One region of the Shewanella sp. GD03713 genome, then DNA from elsewhere that is predicted to be linked to it. Evidence: predicted binding sites of a transcription regulator. Region 1 holds the regulator's gene; each other region holds the start of a gene.
The links. The regulator NrdR, encoded in region 1, represses ribonucleotide reductase genes. The targets are predictions, from matches to a motif close to AAACACNANATNTNGTGTTT.

Region 1 (5,120 bases):
TCAACCACATCGGCACCATAGGTGTTCTTCAACCACGCCGAGTATTCGGTGTAGTTACCTTCGTAGAAGTTCACTTGGCCTTCGTCGCGGTAGTCCAGAATATGGGTCGCGATACGGTCTAAGAACCAACGGTCGTGCGAGATCACCATAGCGCAACCTGGGAATTCGAGAATCGCTTCTTCCAGTGCGCGCAGGGTTTCAACGTCTAAGTCGTTGGTAGGTTCGTCGAGGAGCAGTACGTTACCGCCAGCCTGCAGCAGTTTAGCTAAGTGAACACGATTGCGCTCACCGCCCGACAGCGTGCCAATCACTTTTTGCTGATCCGCACCACGGAAGTTGAAGCGGCCCACATAGGCGCGGCTTGGGATTTCCATGTTGTTGATACGCATGATGTCTTGACCACCGGAAATTTCTTGCCAAATGGTGTTCTTGTCATTCATCGAGTCACGGAACTGTTCAACCGACGCCAGTTGCACGGTTTCACCCAGCTCGATGGTGCCGCTATCAGGCTGCTCGCTGCCAGACAGCATGCGGAACAGGGTCGATTTACCTGCACCGTTGGCACCGATAATACCGACGATCGCGCCCTTAGGAATGGAGAACGACAGGTTATCGATCAGAACGCGGTCACCGTAGGATTTGGTTAAGTTCTTCACTTCGATGACTTTGTCACCTAAACGCGGTCCGGGCGGAATAAACAGCTCGTTGGTTTCGTTACGTTTTTGGTAATCAGTGGTGTTCAGCTCTTCGAAGCGCGCCATACGGGCTTTGCCCTTAGACTGACGGCCTTTCGCACCTTGGCGAACCCATTCTAATTCTTTAGCGATGGTCTTTTGACGCGCGCTTTCTGCGGCAGATTCCTGCTTCAAGCGAGCATCTTTTTGCTCAAGCCATGAAGAGTAGTTGCCTTCCCATGGGATACCCTCACCACGGTCAAGTTCTAAAATCCAGCCCGCAGCATTGTCGAGGAAGTAACGGTCGTGGGTAATGGCCACAACGGTGCCCGAGTATTCCTGCAGGAAGTGCTCGAGCCAAGCGACTGATTCGGCGTCCAAGTGGTTGGTGGGTTCGTCGAGTAGCAGCATCTCTGGTTTTTCCAGCAGCAGGCGGCAAATCGCCACACGGCGACGCTCACCACCCGATAATACTTCAATCTTTTCATCCCAATCAGGTAGACGCAGGGCATTCGCCGCACGCTCGAGGATGTTGTCCAGATTGTGGGCGTCCTGCGCCTGAATGATGGCTTCGAGTTCACCTTGCTCTTTGGCAAGTGCGTCGAAGTCCGCATCGGGATCGGCGTAAGCCGCATAGACTTCGTCTAATCGTTTGAGGGCATTTTTGGCTTCAGAAACCGCTTCTTCAATCGCTTCACGCACGGTTTGCGTCGGATCGAGTTTTGGTTCTTGCGGCAGATAACCAATCTTCAGACCTGGCATTGGGCGCGCTTCACCCTCAATCTCGGTATCGATACCGGCCATGATGCGCAGTAGGGTGGATTTACCTGAACCGTTAAGACCTAATACACCGATCTTAGCGCCGGGGAAAAAGCTTAAGGAAATGTCTTTAAGGATCTGCTTCTTAGGAGGAACAACCTTGCCCACCCGCAGCATGCTGTAAACAAACTGAGCCATTTTTCTGCATCTATAAGTGACTAATGATGCGGCTAATTCTACTCGATTGCGCGCCGAACTCAACTCGGCATTGAGGCGAGTTCAAGGTAAAACTGTAGGATTTTCATGTTTCAGAGACTGGGATTGTCGGCTCGTTACGAGTAGAATACCGCGCAACCCTACCTACAAGAATTGGCAGCTGGAGTAAGCAATGCTGAAAAAAGATATGAATATCGCAGATTATGATCCGGAACTGTTCAACGCAATTCAGAACGAAACTCTGCGTCAAGAAGAGCATATTGAGCTGATTGCTTCTGAAAACTACACCAGTCCACGCGTGATGCAAGCGCAAGGTTCACAATTAACCAACAAGTACGCCGAAGGTTACCCAGGCAAGCGTTACTACGGTGGTTGTGAGTATGTGGACGTAGTTGAAACCTTAGCGATTGAGCGTGCAAAACAACTGTTTGGTGCGACTTACGCAAACGTGCAACCTCACTCAGGTTCTCAAGCAAACAGCGCCGTTTACATGGCATTGTTAAAACCAGGCGATACCGTTTTAGGTATGAACCTCGCTCACGGTGGTCACTTGACCCACGGTTCACCTGTAAACTTCTCCGGTAGACTGTACAACATCATTCCTTACGGCATCGATGAATCAGGCAAAATCGACTACGACGAAATGGAACGTCTGGCGGTTGAACATAAGCCTAAGATGATGATCGGTGGTTTCTCTGCTTACTCAGGCATCGTTGACTGGGCAAGAATGCGCGAAATTGCAGACAAAATCGGTGCTTACCTGTTTGTCGACATGGCGCACGTTGCGGGTCTTATCGCCGCTGGTGTGTATCCAAACCCAGTGCCACACGCGCACGTTGTGACCTCAACCACTCACAAGACCTTAGCCGGTCCTCGTGGCGGTATCATTCTGTCTGCTGCCGATGATGAGGAGCTATACAAGAAGCTGAACTCTGCGGTATTCCCAGGCGGTCAAGGCGGTCCTTTGATGCACGTTATCGCGGGTAAAGCGGTAGCCTTCAAAGAAGCTTTAGAGCCAGAGTTCAAAGCTTACCAACAACAAGTGGTTAAGAATGCTAAAGCCATGGTTGAAGTGTTCTTAGAGCGCGGTTACAAGATCGTTTCTGGCGGTACTGACAACCACTTAATGCTGGTGGACTTAATCGGTCGCGACCTGACGGGTAAAGAAGCCGATGCCGCTTTAGGTAGCGCGAACATCACAGTAAACAAAAACTCTGTGCCAAATGACCCACGTTCTCCATTCGTGACCTCTGGTGTGCGTATCGGTACGCCTGCGATCACTCGCCGTGGCTTTAAAGAAGCTGAAGCGAAAGAGTTAACCGGTTGGATCTGTGACATCCTCGACGATGCCCACAACCCAGCGGTCATCGAGCGCGTAAAAGGCCAAGTATTGGCACTGTGCGCCCGTTTCCCTGTTTACGGTTAATTCGTTAATTTATCTGAATATGAAAGCTGAGTTCACAACTGCTTAGGGTGTCACTCTCAGGTGGTTAACCTCAGCCGATAAATAGGATAAAATCCCATGGCCGCATTAAGCGGCCATTTTTATTGCTAAAATCTTAGACTTAAACCCGCTCGGTTTAAGCGAGAAACAGCGAAAGCCATAGGCTTTATTCCATTCACGGCAGGAGGCTCAATGCATTGTCCATTTTGCAGCGCGACAGATACTAAAGTGATCGATTCCCGATTAGTGGCGGAAGGCCATCAAGTGCGTCGTCGCCGAGAATGCACCGAATGCCACGAAAGATTTACTACCTTCGAAGGGGCAGAATTAGTTATGCCACGGGTGATTAAACGCGATGGTACGCGCCAACCCTTCGATGAAGAAAAGCTGCAAGCAGGTATGTTACGCGCGGTCGAAAAGCGCCCTGTGTCCATGGATGAAATCGAGCAGGCCTTAAGTAAAATCAAGTCAACGCTGCGGGCTACCGGCGAGCGCGAAGTGCCATCCGAGATGATAGGTAACTTGATGATGGAACAGTTAATGAGCCTAGATAAGGTTGCCTATATTCGTTTTGCCTCGGTTTATCGCGCCTTTGAAGATGTCTCCGAATTTGGTGAGGCGATTGCGAAACTGCAAAAGTAATGTGGGTTATCTTAAGTTAGCGCTTAGGTTAGTGCTTAGGTTAGCGCCTCGTTATGCGCAGCATTCGGACACGCTTCCTCAAGATTTCATAGGGTTTATATGAATTGGTCAGAACTCGATAACCAGATGATGAGCCGAGCCATACAACTGGCTCGCAAAGGATTTTATACCACTCGCCCCAATCCTAGTGTGGGTTGCGTTATCGTAAAAGATAATCAGATTGTCGGTGAAGGTTATCATCAAAAAGCCGGCGAGCCCCACGCCGAGGTGCATGCACTGCGGATGGCTGGCGATAGTGCACGCGGCGCGACCGCCTATGTCACCTTAGAACCTTGTAGCCATTATGGCCGCACACCGCCCTGCGCCTTGGCGCTGATCAATATTGGTGTAAAACGAGTTGTGGTGGCGGTTGAAGATCCCAATCCTCAGGTCGGTGGTCGCGGTATTCAAATGCTGCGCGATGCGGGCATTCAAGTGGATGTCGGTTTGCACCGCGACGAAGCTTACGCTTTAAATCTTGGTTTTATGAAGCGCATGGAATCAGGCCTACCTTGGGTGACGGTAAAGCTTGCCGCGAGTCTCGATGGTAAAACCGCGTTATCAAACGGTGTGTCCAAATGGATCACTGGCCCCGAAGCTCGCCGCGATGTGCAGCGTTTACGTTTACGCGCCTGCGCCCTAGTGACAGGGATTGACACTGTGCTAGCCGATGACCCTTCGCTCAATGTGCGCTACTCAGAGCTTGGCAGCCTTAGCTCACAATTGAGAGAAGCGCAGATTTTACAACCGCTGCGGGTTATTTTAGACAGTCGTTGCCGGATGCCGATTACGGCAGCATTGCTTGCGATTGAATCGCCGATGTTATTAGTCTCAACTGAGCCTTACTCGCCAGCCTTTGTAGAGCAGTTGCCCGCCCATGTGACTTGTCTTCAATTACCGGCGATTGATGGTCGAATCTCGCTGCCCGCACTCTTAAGCTATTTAGGCAAAAGCTGTAATCAGGTGCTTATCGAAGCGGGCGCGACCTTAGCCGGCGCCTTTATCGGAGCGGGATTAGCCGATGAATTAGTGCTGTATCAAGCGATGAAAATCCTTGGCGCACAGGGACGTAATCTACTCGAATTACCCGATTATCAAATGATGGCCGATATTCCGACCCTCAAACTGGTCGATGAGCGTAAAGTGGGCGCGGATACGCGTTTCACCTTGAGGCTCACGTCCAATCCATCTTTAGCGAATAAGTGAGTTAACCATGTTTACTGGGATTATTGAGGCCGTTGGCACGCTGCGAAAGCTTGAACGTAAAGGCGATGATATTCGTTTGACGGTTGCCAGTGGCAAACTGGATTTAAGCGATGTGCGTTTAGGCGACAGTATTGCCACCA
Region 2 (5,120 bases), 1.7 Mb from region 1:
TGATTGACAGTACTCAGGGCGGAATTTAGCTTATTCAAATCATTGAGTTGTTAAGGGAAACATATTATGGGCAAGGGAACAAAACCCACCATTGGCATCGCGCTTGGAAGCGGAGCCGCCAAAGGTTGGGCTCACATCGGTGTACTCAATGGCTTGGCCGCCATGGGAGTCAAACCCGATAAAGTGGCCGGATGTTCAATCGGCGCGCTCGTCGGGGCGGCCTATGCCCATAATCATTTGACCGAGCTTGAGGAGTGGGTGCGCAGTTTTTCGAGCTGGGATGTCCTCGGGTTAATGGATATTCGTTGGCGTAAGGGCGGTTTGATCGGCGGCGAGAAAGTCTTCGATGTGCTGCAATCGCGCATCGGTGATATCAATATTGAAGAGCTCGAGCGACCCTTTGCAGCAATCGCGACTGACTTGTATTCTGGGCAAGAAATTTGGTTTCGCCATGGCGATTTACGCCAAGCTGTGCGCGCCTCTTGCTCAATGCCGGGGATATTAGCCCCCGTTCGTCAAGGAGATCGTTGGTTAGTCGATGGCGCTGTGGTGAACCCTGTGCCTGTGTCAGTGAGCCGCGCGATGGGCGTCGATATTGTGATTGCCGTGGATTTGCACGGGTTTCATTCGGGGCGGCTGCAGGTATTGCCCGTCAATATGACCAGCCATAAGGCGCCGAAGGAAGAAGCCGAAATGCCCGCGCGCCAAGAAACCGGCTTTATGGATTTATTTGCTCGGGGGCGGGAGTATGTCAGCAGTTTAACCGACAAGTTTTCCCTCGGCACTAAATCTAACCCTGGCATGATTGCGGTGATGTCTCAATCGATGGGGATTTTAGAGCAGCGTCATAAACGGGCGCGTTTGATGGGAGATCCGCCCGATGTCTTGGTTGTGCCCGAAGTCGCTAATATCGGCACCATGGAATTTCACCGTGCCGATGAGGCGATTGCGGCGGGGGAGGCAGCTGTAGCTAAAGTCGCGCACTTAATTGAAGCTGCGATTTGGAAAGGCTAAGTCGCGAGGAGACTCAGGGCGTGTTGACGTTTCGAGATTAAATTTTGTTCGTTCTGGCAAGCTCGTGCTCGTGAAACGAATAATAATTTAGGCAAGTGACTGTTTGATTGGCTTATTTTTTGCTTTAACCCCATCACACAGTGTTAGATGCCGAATTATTGACGATGAATCCTCTTTTAAATGCCTTAAATCTGAACCGTAGCAGTGTTGCCGATGCCTATGGCCTGAACAGCAAGAAGACGGACACGAGTAAGACAGAATCCTTGACGGATGCCAACTCATCCACCAAGGATACGCCTAAGACTGAGACGAAACCTAGTGATGAGATTGCCTTGTCACCCCGTGCGCTTAGGGCACAAAAAATCCAAGCCATGTCGAAGGATTTTTTTGCCGATGGCCAGTTTAGTGTGTCAGATATTCCGGCCTTAGTGTCTCGGCTGCAAAAGGACGGTATTTTGTCCGATGCACAGGTTGAGCGCCTGTCACAAAACGGCATTAATTTGCCGAGCCAAAAGCCGAGCAAGCAATCACTGCAGGACTTTATCGATGACGAGCTGAAGTCCTTAGCGGAAAAGTCACCAAACAGTCCGATGATCAACACCTTAGTCGATGCTAAGAATGTATTGTCGAATATGGATGATGCGCAATCCCCTGTGCTGGCACAAAAAGCCACCAAGGTATTTGGCCAGTTAACCGATTATCTAAATAGCAACCCAACACTGAGTGACAGCCAAAAGCAGTTATGGCAGGGGCTTAAATCGACCATGCAAGTGGCCTCTTCCATGGGAATGCAGCAATCGGCATCGGGGCAACTGAGTAGTTATCTTGCCTTAGCCAAGCGTTAACCCTGTCTGAGCGCAAACTTTAGCTAAAGGTAAACGCCGAGCTACGGACTGCTTTTATTCCAAGGACTTCTTATTACAAGGACTTTGGCTTTCGGGCCAAGGTCCTTTGTCGTGATTAGCGGGCATTTTTAGCGTCCGCTATCCTGCTTTATGGCCAAGGTCAAGGCTTAAAACTGAGATCATTGGGCTTGGCTACAGTTCTTCTTTGTTCTTTTTATCCATCCGATAAATCATGATCTGGATCATGGAATTTTAGGTGTTAATGCCGCTTAATTGCCTAGATATTGTGTTTATTGATTATCTGAACACTATATGTAGTGTTAATTTTAATCGGAATGGAGAGGAACTGAACAATGCCAGTCGTGATCAAGCGGGATGGTTGCCGCACACCTTTTGATGAAACAAGGATAAGAGATGCAGTGATAGCGGCTGCAAACTCGGTTGGGATAGAGGATGCTGACTATGCCGCGACGGTTGCCGCCTGTGTGAGGGAGCGAGTGGCGAATCTGGCAGAAGTCGAGATCCACCATTTACAGGACGCAGTTGAAAATCTCTTGATGGAAGGTCCTTACAAATCCTTGGCGCGGGTTTATATCGAGTATCGCCACGACAGAGATATTTGTCGCGATGCGACCAGTAAACTCAATCTCGAAATCCGTGGTTTAGTCGAGCAGAGCAATGCGGCGCTGTTAAATGAAAACGCCAATAAAGACTCTAAAGTGATCCCAACCCAGCGGGATCTGCTCGCGGGTATTGTTGCGAAACATTACGCCAAGAGCCATATTCTGCCTAAGGATGTAGTGGCCGCCCATGAACTTGGCGAGATCCATTATCACGACCTCGATTATTCGCCGTTTTTCCCGATGTTTAACTGCATGTTGATTGATTTGGCAGGCATGTTGACCCACGGTTTTAAGATGGGCAACGCCGAAATTGAGACCCCAAAATCCATCTCCACCGCTACGGCGGTAACGGCGCAGATTATTGCCCAAGTGGCGAGCCATATTTATGGCGGCACTACGATTAACCGTATCGATGAAGTGCTCGCGCCTTTTGTGGCGAAGAGCTATGACAAGCACTACCAAGTGGCGCTCAACTGGCAGATTAAAGATGCCAAGGCCTATGCGACGGCGCTCACCGAAAAAGAATGCCATGATGCTTTTCAATCCCTTGAATATGAAGTGAATACCTTACATACCGCCAATGGGCAAACGCCCTTTGTGACCTTTGGTTTTGGTCTTGGTACCTCGTGGGAGTCGCGTTTAATTCAGCAATCCATGTTGAAAGTACGTATGACGGGCCTAGGTAAAAATCGTAAGACTGCCGTGTTCCCTAAACTGGTGTTTGCGATTCGTGATGGCATTAACCACAAGGCCGGTGACTGCAACTACGATGTCAAACAAATGGCCCTAAAATGCGCCAGCATGCGCATGTATCCGGATATTTTGAACTACGAGCAAGTGGAAAAGGTCACGGGATCATTTAAAACCCCAATGGGCTGTCGCAGCTTTTTAGGCTCCTACAAAGAAAATGGCGAACTGGTCCATGAAGGGCGCAATAACCTTGGGGTAGTCAGCTTAAACTTGCCCCGAGTGGCCCTCGAGGCTAATGGCGATGAGGCTGAATTCTATCGCATTTTAGATGAGCGTTTACTGCTCGCCCGCCGCGCATTAGACACCCGCATCGAACGCTTAAATGGCGTTAAAGCCAGAGTTGCGCCGATTCTGTATATGGAAGGCGCCTGTGGTGTGCGCCTGCGCGCCGATGATGATATCGCCCAAATCTTTAAAAATGGTCGGGCATCGATTTCATTAGGCTATATCGGTTTACATGAAACCATCAATGCGCTCTATGGCACTGAAACCCATGTGTTTGATGATGCCAAGCTGCGTGAAAAAGCGGTGGCGATTGTCGCACACCTTAAAGCGGCTACCGATGCATGGAAGGCCGAAACCGGTTATGGCTTTAGTCTTTATAGCACCCCGAGTGAGAGCCTCTGCAGCCGTTTCTGCAAACTCGATGCGCGCCAATTCGGCGTGGTTGCGGGCGTAACCGATAAGGGCTATTACACCAATAGCTTCCACTTGGATGTGGAAAAGCGGGTGAATCCCTACGATAAAATTGATTTTGAGCAGCCATATCCTGCTATTGCCAATGGTGGCTTTATTTGCTACGGCGAATACCCCAATATGCAGCACAATATCGAAGCGCTCGAAAATGTGTGGGATTACAGCTATAGCCGCGTGCCTTACTACGGCACTAACACGCCGATTGATGAATGCTACGACTGCGGTTTTACCGGTGAGTTTAGTTGTACCAGTAAAGGCTTTACTTGTCCTAAATGTGGCAACCATGAGCCAAGCAGGGTATCTGTGACGCGTCGGGTATGCGGTTACTTAGGTAGCCCCGATGCCAGACCATTCAACCATGGCAAGCAAGAAGAAGTGAAACGCAGGATCAAACACTTGTAACACTTTTGCCTTGTTTGTTTTGTTACACTGGCACAGTCGCACTGGTGGCGACTGTGCTTTGATCTTTAGCCCCTAACCATATTGGGCTTTAGCGCGGACGCAGCAATGAACTATCACCAATATTATCCCGTTGACGTGGTGAACGGCCCCGGTACTCGGGTCACCCTATTTGTGTCAGGTTGTGAGCACCAATGCCGAGGTTGCTATAATCAAAGTACTTGGGATGTGCGCTCAGGCCATTTGTTTGATAAGGCAATGGAAGATACGCTTATTGCCGATCTACAGGATGAGCGCATTGTGCGCCGCGGCTTGTCACTCTCTGGGGGCGATCCACTCTTACCCGCCAACCTTGAGGGGATACTCGCGTTAGTGAAGCGGGTGAAAACCGAATGTCCAGGTAAAGATATTTGGCTGTGGACGGGTTATACCTGGGATGCGCTAACGGATAAGCAGCGGGCGGTACTGGAATATGTGGACGTGCTGGTGGATGGTAAATTCGAGCAGAGCCTTGCCGATCCGAGTTTGCCATACCGTGGCAGCAGCAATCAGGTGATCCGTTTCTTATAAAAGCGGTAACGAGGATCGCTAACTTGCTGTTATAATCCCACACCTTGACACAGTGACCCAGACATTCAGGCCCTAAATGGTGCAAATATCGACTGGGATTCACTTAAGTAATTTAAGGTAAAATGATGAATTTAAAGCAAGAACTGCAGCAGCTTAACGATAAGTTAGATAAGTTTCGTCGTAAACTGGCGGCAGCAGAGCAACGTGGCGATGCCGTTATTGT
Region 3 (5,120 bases), 1.0 Mb from region 1:
ACGTCCCACGATGACGCTCATGGCGTAATCAAGGTACGAATTCTTTAGTTCGTCTTCGATATTAATTGGCGAAATAGATGATGCCAGATCAGTCATAAACTGCTCGTTCCCCTGAAAATTAGCCGACAACGTATAATCCGTATCATTGAGCGGCCCAAAAACGTGATTTGGCATTCTAACACAGTTATTTAATGTCGCCAGACCTATCCTACGTGAATTGCGAAGGATGTGGCTTAATAGATGAAAACACTGTCAATTTGCCCTTTTAAACCCGATAAAATCCGTTGTTAATGGCGAAATTGAGGCCAAGACTTGATTAATATCCGAGCAGAAAAACCGCTCTGCTTCACAAAGTGTTTAAGAATTAATGATAATTGTTGAAATTTCACTCAACCACAAAGACTTAGGATCAGCCAATACTGTGTTTATCCCCCATTGTCGTTATAATAGCCGCACAATGACAGCCGTAATAGGTAATAGCATGCAACAGAATACCAACGTAGACCCGCAGGAAATCGCAAAGTTTGAACGTATGGCCGAAACCTGGTGGGATCTCAACGGCGAGTTTAAGCCGCTGCATCTATTAAATCCCCTGCGCCTTAACTATATCGATCAGACGGCGGGCGGGATTTTTGGTAAGAAAGTGCTCGACGTCGGCTGTGGCGGCGGCATTTTATCCGAAAGCATGGCGCGCATCGGCGCGGTCGTTGACGGCCTCGATATGGGTGAAGAACCATTAGAAGTCGCGCGTTTACATGCACTGGAAACTGGCGTGAGCATCAACTACGTCAAAAACACTGCCGAGGCCCATCGAGAAGATCACCGCGAATACTACGATGTGGTGACTTGTATGGAGATGCTCGAGCATGTGCCGGATCCGCAATCAGTCATTCAAGCCTGCTGCGATATGGTTAAACCCGGCGGTTTTGTGTTTTTCTCAACCATCAACCGTAATATTAAGTCTTTTGTCGAGACCATTGTCGGCGCCGAGTACCTATTAAAGATGCTGCCCATTGGCACCCATGATCATAATAAGTTTATCAAACCTTCTGAATTGATTGCCTTAGTCGATAACACCGATCTTATCTGTAAAGATGCACTTGGGATCACCTATAACCCACTGACGGGGATCTTTAAGTACACCCCAAAGGTCGATGTTAATTATATGATTGCGACGCAAAAGGTAGATTAAGATGAGCTTAGCTGAGGTTAAAGGGGTCTTATTCGACCTTGACGGTACCCTTGCCGATACCGCGCCGGATCTGGTTCAGGCCCTTAACCTCAGTTTGTCGGATGTCGGTATCGCAGCAAAACCTCTCGCAGACATGCGTAGCGCTGCCTCCCATGGCAGCTTTGCCTTAGTCGATGCGGCGATTCCCGGTGCGGATGATTCCCTGCGCACTCAAGTACAGCAAGGGCTCCTCGCCCATTATCAAAGGATCAATGGCGACCATTGCCAGTTGTTTGATGGTATCGCCCCCCTGCTCGATTGGCTCGAGTTATGCCGAATACCGTTTGGGGTGATCACCAATAAACCCGCCCGCTTTACACGACCGCTATTGCATAAACTTAAGCTCAGCTCACGTATGCCGGTGATGATCAGTGGCGATTCCACTCGTTATCCTAAGCCTCATACCGCACCTATGCTATTGGGCGCGCAGCAGCTGCAATGCCTACCACAGCAAATCCTCTATTTAGGCGATGCCGAGCGGGATTTACTCGCGGCTCAAGCGGCGGGCATGCTCGGCGGTGTGGCGCTGTGGGGATATTTGGGTGAGGCCGATACGCCCTATGCATGGCCTGCCTATGCGCAGTTTAACTCGCCATCGAGTTTGCATTCGGCATTAAGCCAAGCATTCGCAAAATAGCGGTAACGAATTGACTCGTGCTCATTGCTCAACTGAACCTTTAATGGCGAAATTCTGCCCCCTTCGCTGGTAATGCAATTTAGGCTAAGGGTCAATCCTTGCGATCGCGATCGCTGCTTATTTTAGCGATCGATCACACAGTGAAATTTGCGCAAAAAAACGCCATCAATCTCGCACGCTAATCTCAATTTGAGCTTCAGGGTTAGTCATCACTAACGCTTTTCTTTATCCTCAAGATATCCACAAGATACCCCCTGAATTGAGACTTGCAAATAGCGGCAAACCTCACTATCTTGTATCTCAGATTATTTAAAACACCATATCTTGTGTATAGGTAGCAATCAGACACACTAGAAGTTCCCCGTTAAATCGACTATCTCCTGCATAGTCAGCAGTATTAAGGGTTTTCAGGTTGATTGTTTTACAAGGAAACGTACGGTGACTTAGTTCACCTGAACAGATATCAGAACCAAGGCCTCTCTTCAATGAATAGCAATATGACAGTCACAAAACGCTGTGGTGCACGTGAGACAATCGATCTCGACAAGATACACCGCGTAATTACTTGGGCAGCCAAGGGATTAAAAAACGTTTCTGTTTCTGAAGTTGAACTTCGCACGCATTTACAGTTTTTCGACGGGATCCCAACCGAAGCTATCCACGAAACGATCATCAAATCTGCGGCGGATTTAATTTCCCCAGAATCTCCAGATTATCAGTTTCTGGCTGCGCGCTTAGCCGTATTCCATTTACGTAAGAAGGCCTTTGGTCAGTTCGAACCGCCAAAGTTATACGACCATGTGACTAAACTGGTTGAGCTTGGCAAGTATGATATGCATATTCTGCAGGATTACACCCGCGAAGAACTCGATATCATGGACAGCTATATCGACCATTGGCGCGATATGAACTTCTCTTACGCGGCGGTAAAACAGCTCGAAGGTAAGTATCTGGTACAAAACCGTGTGACCCACGAGATCTACGAGAGCGCCCAGTTCCTCTATATTCTGGTGGCGGCCTGTTTGTTTGCCCGTTATCCAAAGGAAACGCGCCTGCAATACGTTAAAGATTTTTACGACGCGGTATCGACCTTTAAGATTTCGCTGCCCACGCCAATCATGGCGGGTGTACGTACGCCAACACGTCAATTCAGTTCATGTGTACTGATTGAATGTGGCGACAGCTTAGATTCTATCAATGCGACCGCATCGTCTATCGTGAAATACGTGAGCCAACGCGCTGGTATTGGTATCAACGCGGGTCGTATCCGTGCATTAGGTAGCCCAATCCGTGGCGGCGAAGCCTTCCATACGGGTTGCTTACCTTTCTACAAGTATTTCCAAACGGCGGTGAAGTCTTGCTCGCAAGGCGGCGTTCGTGGTGGTGCTGCGACCCTCTTCTACCCCATTTGGCACTTAGAAGTGGAATCCCTGCTGGTACTGAAAAACAACCGTGGTGTTGAAGATAACCGTATTCGCCACTTAGACTACGGCGTGCAGCTCAACAAGCTGATGTATCAACGTCTGATCAAAGGCGAAAACATCAGCCTGTTCAGCCCATCGGACGTGCCTGGTCTTTACGATGCCTTCTTCGAAGATCAAGACGAATTCGAACGTCTGTACCTGCAATATGAGCAAGACAGCAGCATTCGTAAGAAGACATTGAAAGCGGTCGAACTGTTCTCATTAATGATGCAAGAACGTGCTTCAACGGGCCGTATCTACATCCAAAACGTTGACCACTGTAACACCCACAGTCCGTTCGACTCGAAAGTCGCTCCGATCAGACAATCTAACCTTTGTCTTGAAATCGCGCTGCCGACCAAGCCGTTGAACAACATTGACGATCCAAACGGTGAAATCGCGCTGTGTACACTGTCAGCATTAAACTTAGGTGCGATCAAAAACTTAGCCGAGCTTGAGCCATTAGCCGATTTAGCGGTACGTGCACTGGATAACCTACTGGATTACCAAGATTATCCAATCAAAGCGGCTGAAATTTCATCGATGAACCGTCGTACCTTGGGTATTGGTGTTATCAACTTCGCTAACTACTTAGCGAAGAATGGCATGAAGTACTCCGATGGTAGCGCGAACAACCTGACTCACAAGACCTTTGAAGCGATTCAATTCTATCTGCTTAAGGCGTCAATGAATCTGGCAAAAGAGCAAGGTGCGTGCCCATTATTTAATGAGACCACTTACGCCCAAGGTATTTTACCTATCGATACCTACAAACGTGATTTAGATAAGATTTGCAGCGAGCCATTGCATTTAGACTGGGAAACACTGCGCCACGACATCAAACAGCACGGTTTACGTAACTCGACCCTGTCTGCATTGATGCCGTCTGAGACTTCATCACAGATCTCAAACGCGACTAACGGTATCGAACCTCCACGCGGTTTGATCAGTGTGAAAGCCAGTAAAGATGGCCAGTTAAAGCAAGTGGTGCCTGATTTTGATGAGCTGAAATACAACTACGAGCTGCTATGGCAAATGCCAAGCAACGAAGGTTACTTACAGCTCGTGGGTATCATGCAAAAATTCGTTGACCAAGCAATTTCGGCCAACACTAACTATGACCCAACGCGTTTCGAAGGCCGTAAGGTTCCGATGCAGACTCTGCTGAAAGACTTACTCAATGCCTATAAGTTAGGTGTAAAAACGCTGTACTACCATAACACTCGCGATGGTGCATCGGATCAACACGATGACATTACCAACATAGAGAAAGAAGATGACGGCTGTGCTGGCGGCGCCTGCAAAATCTAATCTTCAATGTTAACGGTTGCGGGATCCCTTTGGGATCCCGACTTATTGGAATACTCGTACCATGACCTACTCTACTTTTTGCCAAACACCCAACGATGCCACCCGTGAACCTATGTTCTTCGGACAATCGGTTAACGTCGCTCGTTATGACCAACAAAAATATGAAGTGTTTGAAAAACTGATTGAAAAACAGTTGTCTTTCTTCTGGCGCCCAGAAGAAGTTGACGTGAGCCGCGATAAAATCGATTACAACTCACTGCCAGATCATGAAAAGCATATTTTTATTTCGAACCTGAAATACCAAACGCTGCTCGACTCTATCCAAGGCCGCTCGCCTAACGTGGCATTTCTGCCCTTAGTGTCGCTGCCCGAATTAGAAACTTGGATTGAGACTTGGTCTTTCTCCGAGACCATCCACTCGCGCTCATACACTCACATTATTCGCAATATCGTGAACGATCCTTCAGTGATTTTTGAC

Region 2: the regulator NrdR is predicted to act here: its motif matches at 2,163-2,182, upstream of nrdD (anaerobic ribonucleoside-triphosphate reductase).
Region 3: the regulator NrdR is predicted to act here: its motif matches at 2,181-2,200, upstream of nrdA (class 1a ribonucleoside-diphosphate reductase subunit alpha).

What each region holds. Positions count from the first base shown of each region.
Region 1 covers NZ_JAOCIW010000001.1:1,256,565-1,261,684, forward strand. Annotated here, with positions in the region: gene ettA (energy-dependent translational throttle protein EttA) at 1-1,631, opposite strand, end outside; gene glyA (serine hydroxymethyltransferase) at 1,822-3,075, shown strand; gene nrdR (transcriptional regulator NrdR) at 3,286-3,735, shown strand; gene ribD (bifunctional diaminohydroxyphosphoribosylaminopyrimidine deaminase/5-amino-6-(5-phosphoribosylamino)uracil reductase RibD) at 3,835-4,980, shown strand; gene N5E87_RS05580 (riboflavin synthase) at 4,988-5,120, shown strand, end outside.
Region 2 covers NZ_JAOCIW010000001.1:2,997,713-3,002,832, reverse strand. Annotated here, with positions in the region: gene rssA (patatin-like phospholipase RssA) at 67-1,014, shown strand; gene N5E87_RS13300 (hypothetical protein) at 1,179-1,859, shown strand; gene nrdD (anaerobic ribonucleoside-triphosphate reductase) at 2,213-4,330, shown strand; gene nrdG (anaerobic ribonucleoside-triphosphate reductase-activating protein) at 4,436-4,897, shown strand; gene N5E87_RS13285 (YibL family ribosome-associated protein) at 5,023-5,120, shown strand, end outside.
Region 3 covers NZ_JAOCIW010000001.1:2,304,309-2,309,428, reverse strand. Annotated here, with positions in the region: gene gyrA (DNA gyrase subunit A) at 1-96, opposite strand, end outside; gene ubiG (bifunctional 2-polyprenyl-6-hydroxyphenol methylase/3-demethylubiquinol 3-O-methyltransferase UbiG) at 482-1,192, shown strand; gene N5E87_RS10220 (HAD hydrolase-like protein) at 1,194-1,868, shown strand; gene nrdA (class 1a ribonucleoside-diphosphate reductase subunit alpha) at 2,354-4,642, shown strand; gene nrdB (class Ia ribonucleoside-diphosphate reductase subunit beta) at 4,704-5,120, shown strand, end outside.